Regions from separate parts of the Vibrio sp. BS-M-Sm-2 genome, predicted to be linked through region 2. Evidence: predicted binding sites of a transcription regulator. Region 2 holds the regulator's gene; the other holds the start of a gene.
What was found. Region 2 encodes CRP, which controls carbon source genes, mostly activating them, when cyclic AMP is high. Its sites were predicted from a motif close to TGTGANNNNNNTCACA; they were not measured.
Positions count from the first base shown of each region.

Region 1: a site for CRP is predicted at 2,379-2,394, ahead of AB8613_RS11880 (NupC/NupG family nucleoside CNT transporter). Genes of this name have one in related genera too.

Region 1 covers NZ_CP167894.1:2,570,366-2,577,581, forward strand. Annotated here, with positions in the region: gene prfC (peptide chain release factor 3) at 1-1,262, shown strand, start outside; gene AB8613_RS11870 (DUF5363 family protein) at 1,368-1,523, shown strand; gene AB8613_RS11875 (TatD family hydrolase) at 1,504-2,334, shown strand; gene AB8613_RS11880 (NupC/NupG family nucleoside CNT transporter) at 2,539-3,801, shown strand; gene deoC (deoxyribose-phosphate aldolase) at 4,325-5,101, shown strand; gene deoA (thymidine phosphorylase) at 5,356-6,684, shown strand; gene AB8613_RS11895 (phosphopentomutase) at 6,761-7,216, shown strand, end outside.
Region 2 covers NZ_CP167894.1:2,237,381-2,244,596, reverse strand. Annotated here, with positions in the region: gene AB8613_RS10175 (ABC transporter ATP-binding protein) at 1-937, shown strand, start outside; gene AB8613_RS10170 (TIGR02444 family protein) at 934-1,404, shown strand; gene AB8613_RS10165 (hydrolase) at 1,680-2,672, shown strand; gene AB8613_RS10160 (YheU family protein) at 2,802-3,014, shown strand; gene AB8613_RS10155 (phosphoribulokinase) at 3,092-3,961, shown strand; gene crp (cAMP-activated global transcriptional regulator CRP) at 4,201-4,833, shown strand; gene AB8613_RS10145 (DUF1338 domain-containing protein) at 5,011-5,802, opposite strand; gene astD (succinylglutamate-semialdehyde dehydrogenase) at 6,067-7,216, opposite strand, start outside.

The sequences.
Region 1 (7,216 bases), 330 kb from region 2:
TGATGGTTATCGATGCTGCGAAAGGTGTCGAGGATCGTACTCGTAAACTAATGGAAGTAACACGTCTACGTGATACGCCAATCGTAACGTTTATGAACAAACTTGACCGTGACGTCCGTGATCCAATGGAAGTGCTTGATGAAGTAGAGAGCGAGCTAGGTATGGCTTGTGCTCCTATCTCATGGCCTATTGGTTGTGGTAAAGAGTTTAAAGGTGTTTACCACATTCACCGTGATGAAACGATCTTGTATGAATCTGGCCACGGCCACGAGATCCAAGAAGTTCGTATCATCAAAGGTCTAGATAACCCAGAGCTAGATGAAGCGGTAGGTGCTGATCTAGCGGAAAGCGTACGTGAAGAGCTAGAGCTTGTTATTGGTGCTTGTCCTGAATTTGATCACGACTTGTTCCTAGCGGGTGAGCTAACGCCGGTGTACTTTGGTACTGCATTAGGTAACTTTGGTGTTGACCATATGCTTGATGGTCTAACTAAATGGGCTCCAGCTCCTCAAACACGCCAAGCGAATGAGCGTGATGTTGAAGCGACTGAAGAGAAGTTCTCGGGTTTCGTATTTAAGATCCAAGCAAATATGGACCCTAAACACCGTGACCGTATCGCATTCATGCGTATCGTTTCGGGTACTTACAACCAAGGTATGAAGATGAATCATGTTCGTACTGGTAAGAGCGTAAGTATCTCTGATGCGGTAACCTTCATGGCGGGTGACCGTGCACGAGCTGAGAAAGCATACGCGGGTGATATTATCGGCCTGCATAACCACGGTACTATTCAGATTGGTGATACCTTTACTCAAGGTGAGAGCCTAAAGTTCGCTGGTATTCCTAACTTCGCACCTGAACTATTCCGTCGTATTCGCCTACGAGATCCACTGAAGCAGAAGCAACTTCTTAAAGGCTTGGTTCAGCTTTCAGAAGAGGGCGCAGTACAAGTATTCCGTCCTATGCAGAATAACGACTTGATCGTTGGTGCGGTTGGTGTACTTCAGTTCGACGTGGTTGTAGCGCGCTTGAAAGCGGAATACAACGTGGAAGCTATCTACGAAGGTGTTAACGTTGCAACAGCTCGTTGGGTTGAGTGTGATGACGCTAAGAAACTGGAAGAGTTCAAACGTAAGAACCAATCTAACCTAGCGTTAGATGGCGGTGACAACCTGTCTTACATCGCACCAACTATGGTTAACTTGAACCTAGCTTCTGAGCGTTTCCCTGAAGTTCAATTCCGAGCGACGCGCGAGCACTAATTTCTCAGAGCTCTATTCGAGTTAAACAAAAACGTCTATTGTTCTGCAGTAGGCGTTTTTTAATACGTGTTATCTGAGGATGGAGACTGAGATTTGAGCATGAGTATGTTGGGTTGGATAAAAGCTTGGGTTAGGAAATACGATAAGTGGTGTGAAGAGCTTGGCTTAACGCCTGAAAATAAGCGTAGCTGTGTACCTTATCGTCGTGACCTGCAAGGCCAGAAAGCAGAGAATGGAAAAGATGACACAGCAAATAAGTGACTTTCCGCTGTTTGATACTCACTGCCATGCGGATTTTGAGGCGTTTAAGCAAAATATTGTAATTGATCAGGGAGCTACACTTGATCAAAGTATTGATCGCTACCTTAAAGAAGCGAAACAAGCGCAAGTTGAGAAGCTGCTCATCCCTTCTATAGGTCAAAATAACTGGCATAAGCTTGAGAAAATTGCGCAATCCTACCCCAACGTTTATTACGCGCTAGGCTTTCATCCTTACTTTTTAGAGCAAGCGGATGAGGTGCAATTTGAAGAGCTGCGCCAATTACTCTCTTCTAAAATACGTCAATGTGTCGCGATAGGTGAGTGCGGACTCGACTTTTTTATGGACGTTGAACGAGAGAAACAAGAGCGCTTTTTCATCCAACAAATGGAGTTAGCGAAGGCGTTTGAGCTGCCTTTGATTGTCCATGAAAGGAAGTCTTACAACCGACTTATCGAGCTAATAAAGCAGCACAAGTTCACCTTAGGAGGTGTGATTCACGGTTTTTCAGGGAGTGAACAGCAGGCTTTAGCGTGGATCAAGCTCGGTTTCTATATTGGTGTCGGTGGGACGATAACTTACCCAAGAGCACAAAAAACACGCACAACCATCGCGAAATTGCCGCTTGAATACTTGGTATTGGAAACGGATGCTCCTGACATGCCCATGTATGGAAACCAAGGAAATGTTAATCATTCCAAATATTTAGTTACGATCTTAAATGAACTTTTTTTGCTTAGAAAAGAGCCAAAGCAATCGATTGCAGCGCAAGTTTGGCAAAATAGCCATCGTGCATTCGGTATATGTGAATAAAATCGAAGGTTTTTGTTTATCGTTTGCGTAAATTGCATCGGGCTTGTGATTTGGCTCACATTTGCGTGTGAATGGTACATGAATCTTGTACGAAAGTGTGAGGACGGCATTACTTTATTAGTGGTCGCATGAGTATAATTGCCTCCGCTTTATAGCCCCATTTTGTAACACGCCAATAAATAACTAATAAGGAAGTCATAAACTATGAGCCTGTTTATGAGCCTAGTCGGAATGGTTGCACTGATCGCAATCGCAGTACTACTATCTGACAACCGCAAAGCTATTAATCTAAGAACAGTGGGTGGCGCTTTCGCTATCCAATTCGCACTTGGTGCATTCGTACTTTACATCCCTTGGGGTCGTGATCTACTTGCAGGTTTCTCTGCTGGTGTAGCAAACGTGATCGACTACGGTAAAGACGGTACTGGTTTCCTATTCGGCAGCCTAGTTAACTTCTCAGTTGACGGTATCGGTTTCATCTTTGCTTTCCAAGTACTACCAACTCTGATTTTCTTCTCTGCACTTATCTCTGTACTTTACTACATTGGTGTAATGCAAATTGTAATCAAAGTTCTTGGTGGTGGTCTTCAGAAAGCTCTAGGTACTTCTCGCGCCGAGTCTATGTCTGCAGCAGCAAACATTTTCGTTGGTCAAACAGAAGCGCCTCTAGTTGTTCGTCCTTTTGTTCCTAAAATGACTAACTCTGAACTATTCGCAGTAATGTGTGGTGGTTTGGCTTCTGTAGCTGGTGGTGTACTAGCAGGTTACGCATCTATGGGTGTACCTCTAGAGTACCTAGTTGCAGCGTCATTCATGGCAGCACCTGGTGGTCTACTATTCGCTAAAATCATCAAGCCTGAAACAGATACGCCAGACGACAACATCGCTGACGAAATGGACGGTGGCGATGACAAACCAGCTAACGTTATCGACGCAGCAGCAGGTGGCGCATCAGTTGGTCTACAACTAGCTCTTAACGTTGGTGCAATGCTACTAGCATTCATCGGTCTAATTGCTCTAATCAACGGTATCCTAGGTGGCATCGGTGGTTGGTTCGGTATGGAAAACCTAACTCTAGAACTTCTTCTAGGTTGGATCTTCGCACCGCTAGCATTCATCATTGGTGTTCCATGGGAAGAAGCAACTATCGCTGGTTCTTTCATTGGTCAGAAGACAGTTGTTAACGAATTCGTTGCATACCTAAACTTCGTACCTTACGTTGGTGAAAATGCTCAAGTTGTTGCAGCAACTGGTCAAGTGATGTCTGAGAAGACTCAAGCTATCATCGCATTCGCACTATGTGGTTTCGCAAACCTTTCTTCAATTGCGATTCTTCTAGGTGGTCTAGGTGGTATTGCACCAGCTCGTCGTCACGACATCGCTCGTATGGGTGTTAAAGCGGTTATTGCTGGTACTCTATCTAACTTGATGGCAGCAACAATTGCTGGCTTCTTCCTATCTTTCTAATCAAGTAGATTTAGATATATAGACGCCATAATAATATCGCCCCGTAGCAAGAAATTGCTGCGGGGCTTTTTTGTTTTTAGGCCTAGTGATTTTGAGTATGAGCATGAGCTGATGCTGGGATTCAATAATGGGTCTAGAATGTTTTTTTGAGATACAAACCGTTTGCGTTCTAAGGAGCACTACAATTTATTGATGGATACCTATAATGTATAAGCTTAAGGGATAGGATGTCTCTTGTTGGCAAGAAAGTGACCGCTTGGATTCGTTCAAAGGTTATTGTTCTGGGATTAAGCCAAACTTAGCGATACGCTATAGATGTTAGACACAACATGACTGATTTGTTGTGCCATAGACCAAACTGGTACTGTGCGGTGACAAGGATTGCAATTGGTAGCGAAAGTTATCAAGTCTTCAAGGAACCAAGTCCGTTCATTTGTGACTACTGAGCATTACTAAAATATCCATCTATACTGGATGGGTGGCGAAGTAGTTAACTATTTGAATATATTGATCGGAGATAGAAATGAGCGATTTAAAAGCAGCAGCTCTACGTGCACTTAAACTTATGGACCTAACTACGCTAAATGACGACGATACTACTGAAAAAGTAGTCGCGCTTTGTCATGATGCGAAGACTGCAGTTGGCAACACTGCTGCAATCTGTATTTACCCTCGCTTTATCCCAGCCGCTAAGAAAGCGTTGCGTGAGCAAGGTACTCCAGAAGTACGCATTGCGACTGTAACTAACTTCCCTCATGGTAATGACGACATCGAAATTGCTGTTGCTGAAACGAAAGCAGCGGTAGCGTACGGCGCAGACGAAGTCGACGTAGTATTCCCATACCGTGCTCTTATTGCTGGCAACGAAGAAGTTGGCTTTGAGCTAGTGAAACAGTGTAAAGCAGCTTGTGGTGACATCACACTTAAAGTGATCATCGAAACGGGTGAACTAAAAGAAGAAGCACTTATTAAGAAAGCTTCTCAAATCTGTATCGAAGCGGGCGCAGATTTCATCAAAACTTCAACAGGTAAAGTGCCAGTAAACGCGACTCCAGAGTACGCGCGCATGATGCTTGAAGTTATTCGTGACATGGGCGTTGCTAAAACAGTTGGTTTCAAACCAGCTGGTGGCGTACGTACTGCTGAAGATGCAGCACTATACCTAGCAATGGCTGATGAGCTACTAGGCGCTGAGTGGGCAGACAACATGCACTACCGTTTTGGTGCTTCAAGCCTACTAACGAACCTTCTTAATACATTAGAAGTAACAGACCAAACTGCTGATCCAGCAGCATACTAATTTACTCGTCATATTTGACGCCGCAGCGTTGTTGACTGCGTAAGTTCACCGGTTCGCCGGCCGTCCTAATCACATAGAGCTTCTATGTTCATAGGAATGAACTTCGATTTTCTTTCAAGAGAATAGTCGCCTAGCTGCAACGCCAAATATTTAGAGTATTGATAATAACAAGTCTGTTTGATGGAGTGGCGTCAAGCCACTCCACATTACCTCTTTCCCTACAAACCATACTCACTAGAGTTTGGGAGGCACTAATGTATCTACCTCAAGAAATTATTCGCAGAAAACGTGATAACGAAGTACTGACCACAGAAGAAATTAACTTTTTCATCCAAGGTGTCGCTAAAAACACGGTTTCTGAAGGCCAAATTGCAGCATTTGCAATGGCTATCTTTTTTAATGAAATGACGATGCCAGAACGTATCGCACTAACGTGTGCAATGCGTGACTCAGGCATGGTGATTGATTGGAGCCACATGAACTTTGATGGCCCAATCGTTGATAAACACTCAACTGGTGGCGTTGGTGACGTAACTTCTCTGATGCTTGGTCCTATGGTGGCAGCATGTGGCGGTTTCGTTCCAATGATCTCTGGTCGTGGTTTAGGCCATACTGGCGGTACGCTAGACAAGCTAGAATCTATCCCAGGTTACAACATTACACCAACTAACGAAGTGTTCGGTGAAGTAACTAAAGATGCTGGCGTAGCGATCATCGGTCAAACAGGCGATTTAGCCCCTGCTGACAAGCGTGTTTACGCGACTCGTGATATCACAGCAACAGTCGATAACATCTCGCTAATCACGGCTTCAATCCTATCTAAGAAACTGGCAGCTGGCCTTGATTCTCTAGTGATGGATGTAAAAGTAGGTTCAGGCGCATTCATGCCAACTTACGAAGCGTCAGAAGAGCTAGCGAAATCTATCGTTGCAGTAGCAAACGGTGCGGGTACTAAAACAACGGCAATCCTAACGGACATGAACCAAGTATTGGCTTCTTCAGCGGGTAACGCAGTTGAAGTTCGTGAAGCGGTTCAGTTCCTAACGGGTGAATATCGTAACCCACGCTTGTTAGAGATCACTCTAGCATCGTGTGCTGAAATGTTGGTGCTGGGTAACCTAGCTAAAGATTCAGATGAAGCGCGTGAAAAACTGATGGCAGTGCTGGATAACGGTAAAGCAGCAGAGTGTTTCGGTAAAATGGTAGCGGGCCTTGGTGGTCCAGCAGATTTCGTAACGAACTACGATAACTACCTAGAAAAAGCAGACATTATTAAACCAGTGTACGCGCTAGAAAGCGGTGTGGTATCAGCAATGGATACTCGTGCAATTGGTATGGCTGTGGTTGGTATGGGCGGCGGTCGTCGCGTAGCAACTGACAGCATTGATTACGCAGTCGGTTTTGATCACTTCATTCGCCTAGGTGAAGTAGCAAGTGAAGATAAGCCATTAGCAATGATTCATGCTCGCAACGAACAACAGTGGCAAGAAGCTGCAACAGCATTACAAAATGCAATCACTGTGGGCGGAGAATATACAGCAACGCCAGACGTTTACCGTCAGATTCGTTCTGAAGACGTGTAAATAACAGATATCGGTATGCCTAGCGTATACCGATAAACAGAGTTCTGGTGCAAAGAGCAATAAGTTGGTGAAGAAAATGAAAAGAGCATTTATTTTAGTTTTAGATTCATTCGGTATCGGTGAAACAGCGGATGCGGACAAATTCGGTGATGTAGGTTCTGACACTATGGGCCACATTGCAGATCATTGTGACCAAGGTCTTGCAGACAATGCAGATCGTAAAGGTTCACTGACGCTGCCAAACCTGTCTAAGCTAGGTCTAGCGATGGCTCACAAAGAGTCTACAGGTCGTTTTGCTCCTGGTATGGATGTAGACGCTGAGATCATTGGCGCTTACGGTCACGCTGCTGAGTTGTCTTCTGGTAAAGACACGCCATCAGGTCACTGGGAAATCGCAGGTGTTCCGGTACTGTTTGACTGGGGCTACTTCACTGACAAAGAGAACAGCTTTCCAAAAGAACTGACTGACCGCATCCTTGAGCGTGCAGACCTGTCTGGTTTCTTAGGTAACTGCCACTCATCTGGCACGGAA
Region 2 (7,216 bases):
AAAGATTCGCTTGAATCTAGTACCAGGCAGCCGTATTGGTCTACTTGGTCGAAATGGTGCAGGTAAATCAACATTGATTAAACTGCTTTCTGGCGAACTGAAACAGCAAGGCGGTGAACTGAGCTATTCTCAAGGCGTTAAGATTGGTTACTTTGCACAGCACCAATTAGAAACCCTGCACCCTGAAGAAACACCGCTACAACACATGATGCAGATTGCCCCAAAACACACCGAGCAGCAACTGCGTGATTACTTAGGTAGCTTTGGCTTCCAAGGTGAAAAAGCACTGGATAAAGTGGCACCATTCTCAGGTGGTGAAAAAGCACGTTTGGTATTGGCACTGCTGGTATGGCAAAAACCTAACCTGTTGCTACTCGATGAACCAACCAACCACTTGGATCTCGACATGCGTCAAGCGCTGACTTTTGCCCTGCAGACGTTTGAAGGCGCAATGGTTATCGTATCGCACGACCGTTACCTACTGCGTGCAACTACCGATGACTTGTATTTGGTACACGACCGTCAAGTGGCACCGTTTGATGGCGACCTTAGCGATTACTACAAGTGGCTGACCGAACAGCAGAAAGTTGAGCGCAAAGAAGCACAAGCATTGGCACCAGCAAAAGACGGTGCCAACAGTGCAGCAGCGAAAAAAGAGCAAAAACGTAAAGAAGCCGAGTTCCGTAAACTGACGGCACCACTACGTAAAAAGCTCACTCAATTTGAAAAGCAGATGGATAAGTTAACGCTATCTCTCGAAGAAGCTGAGCAAGAATTATCCGACACTTCACTGTATGAAGCTGAAAATAAGGCTAAACTGAATAAAGTACTCGCTCTCCAAGCGAGCAGTAAGTCACAGCTAGAAGAAGTTGAAATGGATTGGATGTCCACTCAAGAAGAGCTTGAGCAGATGGAACAGGATATGGATAGCTTATGAGCCCAGAGCACGCCCCAATATCACTAACACTGGAACGACTATGGCAATTTAGCCTTCAGTATTACAGTGTGCGCGGTGTAAAGGATGCGTGCCTAGCTTTGCAAAACCAGTTCCACGGCAACGTCAATCTACTGCTGCTTCTCAAATGGCTTGATGAGCAGCAATTGTCTTTTGCTGAAGAAGAATGGCACAAGGTACAACAATGCTTGAGCCGATCTGAAACCCTGCTTCATAGTTATCGAGAGTTGCGTAAACACCTCAAAGCACACGTTGTCGACTCACTATACCGTGAAGCCTTGCAGTTTGAGTTACAGCTTGAAAAGCAACAACAGTCCGATCTCGTCGACTGTATAAACTCCCTACAGCTTTACGCTAACCAGCAATCACCGCTCGCTTTTCAGTACTGTCGTTTATTAGGAGCAGAAAACCTCTACGACGCTTTTTCTGAACCAGCACCTCAACCCTAGCTCATTCTCTTTCCTTTTTATTCAATCAAGATCCAAGCTTAACTGCGCCCTGTCTCTCTTCATGTGCATGCGCTGACTAATACGCACAATGAAGTGTTTAACGCACCTAACATTGATATTATTCAACCGGTTACTCATGGCCTGTTTTTGTATCTCATATAAGAGAAAGCCTTGCGCTTATGCCGAGAATCAACCAAGCTCAAATAAAAACGTGGGCGTTTCGTTACAAGCTCAACACGTTATCAAAGCCCATAAAAGAAGCATGGATCGTTTTTATGACAATATTTACCGCAGCCGCTGGTCTCTCTAATCCGCACTTACAAACCTTAGTGCCACGGTTTATTAGAAAACAGGCGCTGTTTCATCCTCACTGGCAAACCTTAGAAACTCCCGATGGTGACTTTCTTGATCTTGCTTGGAGCGAATCACCAGACGGTGACAACCCAAGCAATGATGCTCGAAGTAACAAGCCGATATTCGTTCTATTCCATGGCTTAGAGGGAAGCTTTGAGAGCCCATACGCCAATGGACTGATGAATGCATTTGCTAAAGATGGTTGGTTATCGGTAATGATGCACTTCAGAGGCTGCAGCGGAAAACCCAATCGCCTGGCTCGCGCTTACCATTCAGGTGAGGTCGAAGATGCGCGCTTTTTCCTAAGACACCTGCACGCTCAGTTTCCGAATAACCCAAAGGTGGCGGTTGGCATCTCCTTGGGCGGAAACATGTTGGCGAACTATTTGGCGGAATACGCAGATGACCCACTGTTGTCCGCAGCAACGATAGTCTCTGCACCTTTTGATTTGGCCTGTTGTTCAAGTCGCATAGAGCGCGGCTTCTCGAAGTTCTATAAGAAGTACCTGCTTAACTCACTCAAATCGAATGCCTTGAAAAAGGTGAAGCTGTTACAAGAGAAACTCGGCATCACGGCTGAATCCATCAAGAAGATCGACAAGCTGTATGAGTTTGATGAACGGGTTACTGCGCCCCTGCACGGATTCAAAAACGCGCAAGACTACTACGCACAGTGCTCAGCTCTTCCTAAGCTCAATAAGATAAAGCTACCGACTCAGATCATCCATGCTAAAGACGATCCTTTCATGACCGATGATGTGATTCCTAAGTTCGTTCTGCCGGATAACATCGATTATCGCTTGTTTCAGAAAGGCGGCCATGTTGGGTTCATCACAGGTAGCACACTCAAACCACGATTCTGGTTAGAAGAAGCCTTACCTGCGTATTATGAAAGTATCCAAGGTTCAGTATAACGACGAAGCCTTGCTAAATATAAACGCGAAACCTTGATAAGATAGCGCAGCCCCAAACTGGGGTTGTACTAAAAACACCACTAAACACACTCATCAACATATCAATGAACATAAAAGAGAGAAGTATTTATGATCATCCCATGGCAAGACATCGCGCCAGAGACACTAGAAAACCTCATTAGAGAATTCGTGCTGCGTGAAGGCACAGACTATGGCGACGTTGAGATCTCACTGCAAAACAAGATTGATCAGGTGAAACATCAATTAGCTTCTGGTGACGTGAGCATCGTGTTTTCCGAACTGCACGAGACCGTTGATATCCAGGTGACAAAACGCTTCTAGGCTGCGCTTAGAAAGGAGCCGTGTTATAGTGGAAAACGATTGCTAACAAGTAAGTTACTCAAACGACAAGGGTTGTCATGTCCGCTAAACATCCAATTATTGCGGTGACGGGTTCATCTGGAGCCGGCACCACCACTACCTCAGAAGCCTTCCGCAAAATGTTCAATATGATGGACGTGAAGGCTGCTTGGGTTGAAGGGGATAGTTTCCATCGCTTCACTCGACCAGAAATGGATGTCGAGATCCGAAAAGCGCGCGAACAAGGTAAGCACATCAGCTACTTTGGTCCACAAGCCAACGACTTTGGTGCGCTAGAAGAATTCTTCCGTAAATACGGTAACGAAGGTACAGGTAAGGTACGTAGCTACCTACACACCTTCGATGAAGCCGTGCCTTACAATCAAATGCCGGGCACCTTTACACCATGGCAAGAGATCCCTGAAAATTCCGACGTGATGTTTTACGAAGGCCTGCACGGCGGTGTGGTTGATGGTGACATTAACGTTTCTCAACACGTCGATTTGCTGATCGGCATGGTGCCAATTGTAAACCTAGAATGGATCCAAAAATTCGTTCGTGATACCCGCGATCGTGGCCACTCACGCGAAGCAGTAATGGACTCCATTGTTCGTTCAATGGATGATTACCTTAACTACATTACCCCGCAATTTTCGCGTACTCACATCAACTTTCAGCGTGTTCCAACCGTAGATACATCGAACCCACTTAACGCCAAAGGGATTCCAAGTTTAGACGAAAGCTTCGTTGTTATACGTTTGCGTGGCATCAAAAACGTCGATTTCCCCTACCTTCTGGCTATGATTGATGGTTCGTTTATGTCTCGTCATAACACGCTAGTGGTGCCAGGAGGCAAGATGAGTTTTGCTATGGAACTCATTGTGAGGCCAATCCTACAACAGCTCATCGAAACTGGAAAAATAGGTTAACAAAACGGCGTTCTGGTTGATTACTTTTCATACCGTGATCATGTGCACAATTTTGCGTAAAAAATCGTAGCTTGGTCACGATTAAAATCAAGAAATAGTACCTGAAAAAGGATACTATTCTTAAACGAAACACAAGATAGCTTGCAGCACTCAACGAGTGCTCTTATCCTACAAGTCAATCCAGGCTTAGCTAAAATACGGAAAGCAGCAAGCATACCCTGCAGAGGAAGTGAGATATTATGGTTCTAGGTAAACCTCAAACCGATCCAACATTAGAGTGGTTCCTTTCACACTGTCATATTCATAAGTACCCTTCAAAAAGTACTTTGATTCATGCTGGTGAAAAGGCAGAAACCTTGTACTACATCGTTAAAGGTTCTGTGGCAGTTCTTATCAAAGACGAAGAAGGTAAGGAAATGATTCTTTCTTACCTAAACCAAGGCGACTTCATCGGTGAGCTTGGCTTGTTCGAAGAAGACCAAGAGCGTACTGCTTGGGTTCGTGCTAAATCTCCTTGTGAAGTAGCTGAGATTTCTTTCAAGAAATTCCGTCAACTTATCCAAGTGAACCCAGATATCCTAATGCGCCTTTCAGCGCAAATGGCAAACCGTCTACAAGTAACTAGCCAAAAGGTTGGTGACTTAGCGTTCCTTGACGTAACAGGTCGTATCGCTCAAACGCTACTAAACCTAGCGAAACAGCCAGATGCAATGACTCACCCTGACGGCATGCAAATCAAGATCACTCGTCAAGAGATTGGCCAGATCGTTGGTTGTTCTCGTGAGACAGTTGGTCGTATCTTGAAGATGCTTGAAGAGCAGAACCTAATTTCTGCACACGGTAAAACTATCGTGGTATACGGTACTCGTTAATCTCGATTAACTGAGCCAAAAATTTGAAAGCCACCAAATGCGAATTTGGTGGCTTTTTTGTTTTCTAAAGATCTAGAGAGCAGATGCGAATGGGACACTTACAACTTCCAAACACAAACACTCTCGAAGCGAAGCGTACCCGCATCTCTAGGGCAAAGCCCGTGCTCGTATCTTTCTTTAACCGTTGGTGCTTTCGAAGATCTTATCCGCCGATGCAGCGACAAAACCGGTATAAAGCTCACCATTCGCCATTGCATAACGCTTAGCAAACTCATAGAAGCCACCAGGAATCATCTCATTGCCTTCAATAAATGCCACTGGGACTTTGTCTGCCATGGTGGATGATTGCTCTAATAATACCTCTGGAGAGCCTTTCACCTCACCGCCTGATGCGTTAATCGTAAAGCCAGCATCATTCAGGTAATCATTCACTGCTTGTACTTCATCGAACTTGTTCAGTTGATTGACACTTACCGTGAAGTGGTTAGCACCGTAACCGTGAGCCGCTAACCAAGAGGCGTATTCGCTCTCTTTTGCTAGTACTTGGAAATCAGCGAAGCTCAAATCCCATTGGCGACCGCCAAACAAGAATTCATGACCTTGCAGCTTGCTAGCATCGACTTGCTCAACTAACTTAGCAACGATCTGTTGTAGCTCACTTGAGCACTCTTCTACCTTCAACTCACTGATGAACACTTTTGGTTGTTTTGGGTCTGGGTGTTCGTAATGCTTCGCGACTAGCTTCTTGCTCTCAAACAGGTAGTCTCCACACGCCTTGTAACCCAGTTCAAGGAAAGGTTTAGCTAGTGTTTCAATACCGAGAGGGGCAACATTAAAAGTACGCAGTGCAATATGGTCGTTGATCAGCGCTTCATCTTCTTTCAGCAAGTGATGCACTTTCTCAGCCGATGGACACAGCCTGTGAATGTAATCGTCCCATAGTGATTTAAAGAGTAGATCGGGCGTCATGGTGACTCCTTGTCAGAGGTTCTAGCAAGCTAGTAATTTGGATTAGAAAGGGAGAGGCTGGACACAGAGTCAGCAGCCATCAGCCTGTGACATATTTGTTCTATTATTATCTACCGCCCAATCTAGGTGTCGGACGTGATGGAAAAGGAAGCGATAACACCACTTCCTTATTTCAAACTTAACGAATGAGCCTAGTACTCATAAGCCTAAGTCAAAAAGTCTTTAGCTTATAAACCTATGACTCATCAATCTATTGTTTAGAAACTAAAGCTCAATGCCCGGGCTAAACGTAGCTGGCAGTTGAGTTTCACCACCTTCCATTGAAGCCATTGGGTAAGCACAATAGTCCGCCGCATAGTAAGCACTTGGACGTAGGTTGCCAGAAGCACCCGGGCCACCAAATGGTGCATCACCACTTGCGCCTGTGAGTTGGCGATTACGGTTAACAATACCCGCGCGGATATGGTCTACGAAGTATTCCCATTCAGAATCGTCTGTAGATACTAAGCCAGCAGACAAACCAAAGCGTGTGTCGTTAGCTAACTCAACCGCTTGCTCTAGCGATTGGTAACGAACCACTTGTAGTAATGGGCCGAAGTACTCTTCATCAGGCAGTTCAGCAATGTTGGTTACATCGATAATACCCGGAGTAACAAATGCCGCTTCACCCGCTTTTGCTTCAACCAGACTCACACCGCCTAACGATTGCAGATTCGCTTGCGCGTCCAGAATGAACTTAGCGGCAGCTTCAGATATTTGTGGCCCCATGAAGGGTGCAGGCTCAGCGAATGGCTGATCAACACGAACCTTCAAGGTCGCAGCAACGAGCTTATCCAGCAGTTGATCGCCCTTCTCTCCAACAGGAACATACAAGCGACGTGCACATGTACAACGTTGACCCGCACTGATGAAAGCCGATTGAATAATGGTATAAACCGTCGCGTCAGCATCACCAAACTGGTCACTGATTACCATAGGGTTGTTACCGCCCATCTCTAGCGCCAGCATCTTGCCCGGTTGGCCCGCGAATTGACGATGTAGGATATGACCGGTATTTGCACTACCTGTGAACAGCACGCCATCAAGACCTTTAGCATCTGCTAGTGCGATACCTGTCTCTTTAGCGCCTTGTACTAGATTGATTACGCCAGCAGGAAGACCCGCTTCTTGCCATAGCTTCATTGCAAACTCACCCGTCCAAGGTGTCTGCTCTGAAGGCTTAAATACCACGGTATTACCCGATAGCAGAGCTGGAACAATATGACCGTTAGGTAGGTGACCTGGGAAGTTGTAAGGACCAAATACCGCCATCACGCCTAGTGGACGATGACGAAGTACAATCTGGTTGCCAGCTGCTTCACGTGAAGCTTCACCGGTACGCTCATGGTAAGCACGAATGGAAATAGCAATCTTA